Regions from separate parts of the Lysinibacillus sp. FN11 genome, predicted to be linked through region 2. Evidence: riboswitches for the same ligand, from Rfam matches in the RefSeq annotation. Region 2 holds a riboswitch; each other region holds the start of a gene.
The links. Region 2 has a riboswitch for S-adenosylmethionine ahead of NP781_RS17320 (methionine ABC transporter ATP-binding protein). Riboswitches for the same ligand answer to the same signal wherever they lie in the genome.
Positions count from the first base shown of each region.

Region 1 (2,268 bases), 450 kb from region 2:
AGTCAGATTATGTCGTTTTAGCATTACCGAACGATACTGTCCAAAATCTGCTACAGGATGAATCTTTAAACCGCTATTTTGATCGATTTACGACAGCGTCAGCGATTACTATCTATTTAGGTTTTGATGTGCCAGATGCTAAATTGCCAGCAGATGGAACAGGCTATATTGTTTCCCATAATTCAGACGTTACTTGTAATGCAGCAACTTGGACTAGTCGTAAATGGAAGCATACATCGAAAGAAAATAAATTACTTGTGCGACTCTTTTATAAGAGCATCAATCCAGCCTATGAGCAACTACGTGCCATGACGGATGAAGAATTGGCAGCAGTTGCTTTAGAAGATGTGAGAAAGAGCCTAGGAATAGAGGAGCAACCAACCGTTGTGAATGTAACAAAATGGATTGATCAAATGCCTAAATATGATCTAGCACATCGTGAGGCATTACAAGGATTACTACAAGAATTACATGAGAAATATCCTAATTTATCGATTGCAGGGTGCTCATATTTTGGCGTAGGTATCGGTGCTTGCATTCAAAATGGGAAAAAAATTGGCGAAGAGCTTGCAAAGGAACTTGCCAATTTCTAAGATTTTAAGTGGAAAAAAACTTTGTTATGTGAAATAGTCTTGACTCATTCGTCAGTAAACGATATGATTCTTTTAATTATTTAAAAAATTCATACTTAATTCTTATCAAGAGAAGCAGAGGGACTGGCCCATTGAAGCTTCAGCAACCAACTTTATTGTCAGGTGCTAAATCCAGAAGACCGTTGAGTCGAAGATGAGAAGGAACAACAATGATGAATCGTTAAAGCCTTCTTTTTTATGAAAGAAGGCTTTTTATTATATAGAGACATAGGAAGAGAGGCTAATTTTATGGGATTGCTTGAAAGGTTAAAAACGCATGTATTGACGGCAGACGGTGCAATAGGCACAGTGCTATATGGCTATGGATTGGAGTATTGCCATGAGGAAATGAATGTTCAGAGACCCGAGTTAATTGAAAAGATTCATAGAGAATATATTGCAGCTGGTGCTGACATCATTCAAACGAATACGTACGGTGCAAATGCCATTAAATTAGCTCGCTATGGATTAGAATCACGTGTCCAACAATTTAATGAAGCTGCTATCACCATCGCAAAACGAGCAGCGGCTGATGGCGGTCAATTTGTTTTAGGAACAATTGGTGGTATTCGGGGAATTCGTAAAAGTGATGCAACCTTGGATGAAATATTAGCGACTATTGAAGAACAAGCAAGAGTCTTACTTGCAGGGAATCCAGATGGCCTTTTACTTGAAACTTATTATGATTTTGAAGAATTAACAGCAACCTTAAAGATGCTACGAGAAAAAACAAAATTGCCGATTATTGCACAAGTTTCTATGCATGAGCCTGGTGTTTTACAAAATGGGATGTCTTTAAATAATGCTCTACATGAGCTTGAATTCCTAGGTGCTGATATTGTTGGTGTCAATTGTCGACTAGGTCCACACCATACAATTCTGGCATTTGAGGGTGTAGAACTTCCTCATAAGGCATTTATGTCGGCCTATCCAAATGCTTCACTTCTGGACTTAGAGGATGGGCGTGTCGTTTATGAGTCAGAAGCTGATTATTTTGGTCGAGCGGCTGTTGAATTGCGTGATCAAGGTGTACGCTTAATAGGGGGCTGCTGTGGTACAACACCCAAACATATTGCAGCAGCAAAGAAGTATTTAGAAGAGTTATCACCGGTTCAGGAGAAGCATGCGAAGCCTAAAAAGATTGAGATTGTTCGGGAAGCGGAGCCAACAAAGTATGAGCCTCTTCATGAAAAAGTTAAACGTGAACGCTCTGTCATAGTAGAGTTGGATACACCTAGACATTTAGAGATCGATGGGTTCCTTGAAGGAGCAAAGCAATTATATGATGCAGGTGCAGATGTAGTTATGATGGCAGACAATTCACTGGCCTCTCCACGTATTAGTAATATTGCAATGGGCGCATTGTTGAAGAGCACACATAATGTACGCCCACTAACTCATATTACATGTCGCGACCGTAATTTAATTGGTCTACAATCCCATTTAATGGGGTTAAATGCTTTAGGTATTCATGATGTGTTGGCCGTTACGGGTGATCCAACGAAAGTAGGAGATTTCCCAGGTGCGACAAGTGTTTATGATGTATCTTCCATGGAGCTAATCCAATTAATTAAGCAATTAAATGAAGGGGTCTCGTTCTCAGGTAAGCCACTTCGTAAAAAAGCAAATTTTTCAG
Region 1 is NZ_CP102383.1:3,714,904-3,717,171, reverse strand. It holds gene NP781_RS19635 (protoporphyrinogen oxidase) at 1-593, shown strand, start outside; SAM riboswitch class I at 693-793, shown strand; gene NP781_RS19630 (bifunctional homocysteine S-methyltransferase/methylenetetrahydrofolate reductase) at 882-2,268, shown strand, end outside.
Region 1: linked by a shared signal. The riboswitch ahead of NP781_RS19630 (bifunctional homocysteine S-methyltransferase/methylenetetrahydrofolate reductase) and the one ahead of NP781_RS17320 (methionine ABC transporter ATP-binding protein) in region 2 are both predicted to bind S-adenosylmethionine.

Region 2 (2,268 bases):
AGACAAGCCATAATCGAAAAACGTCGGCAACTACCGGCGTTTTTTGTTATATAATGACTTATAAGTGGGGATCTCTAAATGGAGGTGGCGTAATGTTCGAGGGAAAATGCTTGATAGTAGAAGGGCGTTCAGATAAGCTACAAATTGAGCCTATTTTGAATGAGAATGTTACAATACTATGTACGAATGGTACAATTGGTGTGCATCAACTAGAAGAACTACTGGATCCCTATGAGGGCTGTGAGCTATTTACTTTTTTTGATGCAGATACTTCTGGGGATAAGCTACGTGCATTAATGGACAGACATTATCCAGAAGCTGAGCATCTGCGCACAATGCCAACATACAAGGAAGTAGAAACGACACCAAGAAAAGTCCTAGCGATGATTTTACTGCGTGCACATTTTTCAATCCATAATGAATATATTTTGTAAGGTTGCGTGAGTAAATGGAAGAATGGTCAACAGAGCAGTGGGAAACGGCTAAACAGTCGGGAGAGAAAACTGCATTTTATTTATATACACCGATGTGTGGAACATGTGCAGTGGCATCTAAAATGATGTCCGTTATTGAACAATTACTGCCACAGCTACAAATTGGTAAAGCAAATATCAACTTTTTGGAACACATTGCCTATGAGCATCAAATTGAAAGTGTTCCCTGTCTACTCATCAGTGATGGCGGAAAAGTGACAGAAAAAATTTATGCCTTTCAATCCGTACCATTTTTATATGAATTGTTAAAAAAATCAATTGACTGAACTTTACTAGCGTGGTAAAGTATCAAATATATTACTAAAACATTAAATATATCGAACTCTTATGAAGAGTGGCGGAGGGAAGTGCCCTATGAAGCCCGGCAACCATCACAATGTGAAAAGGTGCCAAATCACTCAAAGATTTTTCTTTGAAAGATGAGAGAACGGTTTAACGTATCATACGTGACCCCTTCTACTTGTCTGTGAGTGAAGGGGTTTTCTATATGAGAAAAGGAGTATTCGCTATGATCCAGCTTCAAAATATTACAAAGAAATACAAAACAGCAAATGGCGAATTAACGGCAGTCAAAGACGTCAACCTTACTATTAATAAAGGTGAAATTTTTGGCATTATCGGCTATAGTGGTGCTGGTAAAAGTACCATGATTCGTTTATTAAACGGTTTAGAGAAACCGACAGCAGGAACAGTAACGGTGAACAATCAAGAATTTTCATCGATAAAAGGGCAAAAGCTTAGAGCGGCTAGACAAAAGGTAAGTATGATTTTCCAGCATTTCAATTTACTTTGGTCGAGAACAGTTGCCGAAAATATTGCATTCCCTTTAGAAATCGCAGGCTTCCCAAAGGCTCAACGTGAAGCACGTGTGAAGGAATTGATTGCCCTTGTAGGCTTAGAAGGGCGCGATAAGGCCTATCCATCCCAGCTTTCTGGTGGACAAAAGCAGCGTGTAGGAATTGCACGTGCATTAGCGAATAATCCAGAGGTTTTACTATGTGATGAGGCGACTTCCGCACTCGATCCTGAAACAACGGATGCTATTCTTGATTTACTCGTAGATATAAATGAACGCTTAGGCTTAACAATCGTCCTGATTACCCACGAAATGCATGTCATTCGCAAAATTTGTCATCGTGTAGCGGTGATGGAGGCAGGCGAAATTGTGGAACGTGGTGAGGTATTGCAAGTCTTCCAAGCCCCACAGGCAGCTATTACTAAGAAGTTTGTATCTCAAATTACAGACACTAAGGAAACACAAGATACGGTAGCACAAATTAAAACAAACTATCCAACTGGACAACTTGTCAAACTTATTTTTGTTGGTGAAAAAACAGAACAGCCTGTCATCTCACATCTTGTGAAACAATTTGATGTAGAAGTAAGTATTGTTCACGGAAATATTTCGCAAACAAAAAATGGTGCATATGGTACATTGATTGTGCAAATTGATGGCTCTCAGACAAACGTCACTGAAGCCCTTCGTTATTTAAATACAGTGGAAGTACAGACGGAGGTGATTGAAAATGCTAACTAATCTCTTTCCGAATGTAGACTGGGAAAATATGTGGCAAGCTACGTATGAAACATTATACATGACAGCTATATCAACGGTTGTGACATTTATTCTTGGGTTAGTCATTGGTATTGTTCTATTTTTAACTAGTCCCAATCAGTTATGGGCAAATAAAATCGTTAACTTTTTAACAGGATCACTCGTCAATATTTTCCGGTCCATTCCATTTATCGTATTAATTATTTTATTAATTCCATT
Region 2 is NZ_CP102383.1:3,260,828-3,263,095, reverse strand. It holds gene gcvH (glycine cleavage system protein GcvH) at 1-1, shown strand, start outside; gene NP781_RS17330 (toprim domain-containing protein) at 93-434, shown strand; gene NP781_RS17325 (thioredoxin family protein) at 449-760, shown strand; SAM riboswitch class I at 817-920, shown strand; gene NP781_RS17320 (methionine ABC transporter ATP-binding protein) at 1,003-2,031, shown strand; gene NP781_RS17315 (methionine ABC transporter permease) at 2,021-2,268, shown strand, end outside.

Region 3 (2,268 bases), 750 kb from region 2:
TGCGGCTATTAATAATTATCCTTATAGAAAGTTTGCGCTTTTTGCCTATATAGGGGCATTTATCTGGACGTTCACATTTATATCATTAGGAAAGATGCTTGGAGAGAAATGGCTATTTGTTGGATACTATTTAACTCATTATAGTATCTATCTTATCCTTTTATTTATTGTAGGGATGCTCATTGCTTACTTTTTATTCAAAAAAAGAAATGGACAAACATAAAAGTCGGTATACGCTATACCGACTTTTATGTTATGGCAAAATAGCAAATGAGCGCACAGGGAAGCCAGATGCTTTTTCTGGCTTAGGTACGATATTGAAGATGATAGCGCCTTTCGCAGGTAGCTTGTCTAAATTAGTCATTAGCTCAATTTGATAGGTGTCTTGGTCAAGCACAAAATATTCGCCCTCTAGCTTGCCATTTTTACGAAAATCAGCAGCAGAGTCCGTATCGAATGTTTCATGACCAATTGCGCTTACCTTACGTTTTGTTAGTAAAAACTGTAAAGCTTCTAAACTCCAGCCAGGGATATGGTTATGTCCATCTGCATCCTTATTACTGAAAGCCTCTTTATCTGGCCAGCGCTTACTCCAATCTGTACGTAATGCAACAAATGTTCCTGCTTCAATTTCTCCATGCTTGTCCTCAAAATTAAGAATATCTTCTACACTTAATGTAAAATCATGGTTGCTCGCAGCCTCTTGTGATTTATCAATAACAACAAGGGGGAGAACAAGCTCTTTTAGTTCTAATTCTTCTAAGTAGCGAGTATCTCGCACAAAATGAATGGGTGGGTCGATATGTGTGCCATATTGACCAGGGAACGTGAATTGTTGAGCGAAGAAACCATCCTTATGAGAAAATAATGTTTCAAATTTAGCGTCCTCAAACATAAAAAAATGTGGTGAATTAGGGCCGAAAGTATGTGTTAAGTCAACCCACTGTTTCGATTTTAATAATTCCAATGCTTGCAAAAGTTCATTAGACATCGATTTCCCTGCTTTCTGTAAAAAATAGTGGTAAATAAAAAAGGAGTCCCCTAATAGAAGAGGACTCCTGCTTGAAACAACGGTAGTTCTTCTTCTCATCTTCAAGGCTGATCATTTTGCCAATTGGAATTAGCACCATACTGTTAGCTGGTTGCTGAGACTTCATCGGGCCAATCCCTCCGTCTCTCTTGATAAGAAAAGTAATATAAGAATTTTCAGAAATAACAATACAAACACTTTAGCATAGTTTTTTATAGTTTACAAGTTCACTAGGAATTTTCACCAATTCAAATTTAAGGTGACGCCACAACAATCATTATCAATAAGACGTATTCTAAAACTGTCTGGTGTATAGTTTGTTTCAAATTTCACCGTAATGCCTGTTGATGTGATTAATTTTTCAACCTCTGTTTTATTTGAAAGTTGAGCAGCATTCATTAAATCATGTGCGAATTGTTGGGAGCTATCTATTTTATCCGTAAGTAATTGGGCTTGCTGCATCATCGCCTTTATCCGTGATGCTGGAGCTTTTAATTTGTGTGTATCGACAGGTGGAAAAGGATTATTGGTCGGCATTGCTAGGTGTTGCGAAAAGGGTCTAATGGCAAAATGATTAGCGATAGGCGATGTTGGATAATGATAGGGATGCACAAAATACGGATAAGGATTGTAATACAAGGTCATTCCTCCTATCCTATAACTGATACCTTATCTTATGTAGCCAAACGGCTTTCGGTGTTATTAGCAGTGCAATGTTTGTCCTAAACATTTAAAAAGGAAGCTAAAGTAAGCTTCCTTTTAGCCAAGTACATTCAAGACATCATCAATTTTTTTACTATGTGATAAAATGCCATAATTCATCCATGTTAAAAAGTCTACTTCATAGATACAGTTGCTTTTAACGGCAGCTAGGTTTTTCCAAGTAGGAGTTTTTAAAATAGCACGTTCCTCATTTTCATAAATGGAATGTTGTTTATCAAAGGTAATAAATAAATGATCAGCATCTAATTGCAACAATTGAGCAAATGTCAGTTGAACTTTACGTTGATTGTGCGGAATACTCAATACTAGTGAATGTGGCATTAAACCTAAATCACGATATAAAATGGGGCCCGTATAGCCACATTCAGGGCCCGCGTATAGAGTAATGCCAATGGCTGAAATACGGAGAAATGCCACACTTTGCCCATAAACAGATTTGCTAAGAATTCCTTTTGCTTGTTGTACTTTATCTTCATATTGTAGGATTACGTCTTGCATCAAAGAGGTTTTTCCTG
Region 3 is NZ_CP102383.1:4,009,093-4,011,360, reverse strand. It holds gene NP781_RS21115 (DedA family protein) at 1-223, shown strand, start outside; gene NP781_RS21110 (cyclase family protein) at 254-991, opposite strand; SAM riboswitch class I at 1,084-1,189, opposite strand; gene NP781_RS21105 (YuzC family spore coat inner layer protein) at 1,271-1,675, opposite strand; gene NP781_RS21100 (helix-turn-helix domain-containing protein) at 1,790-2,268, opposite strand, start outside.
Region 3: linked by a shared signal. The riboswitch ahead of NP781_RS21110 (cyclase family protein) and the one ahead of NP781_RS17320 (methionine ABC transporter ATP-binding protein) in region 2 are both predicted to bind S-adenosylmethionine.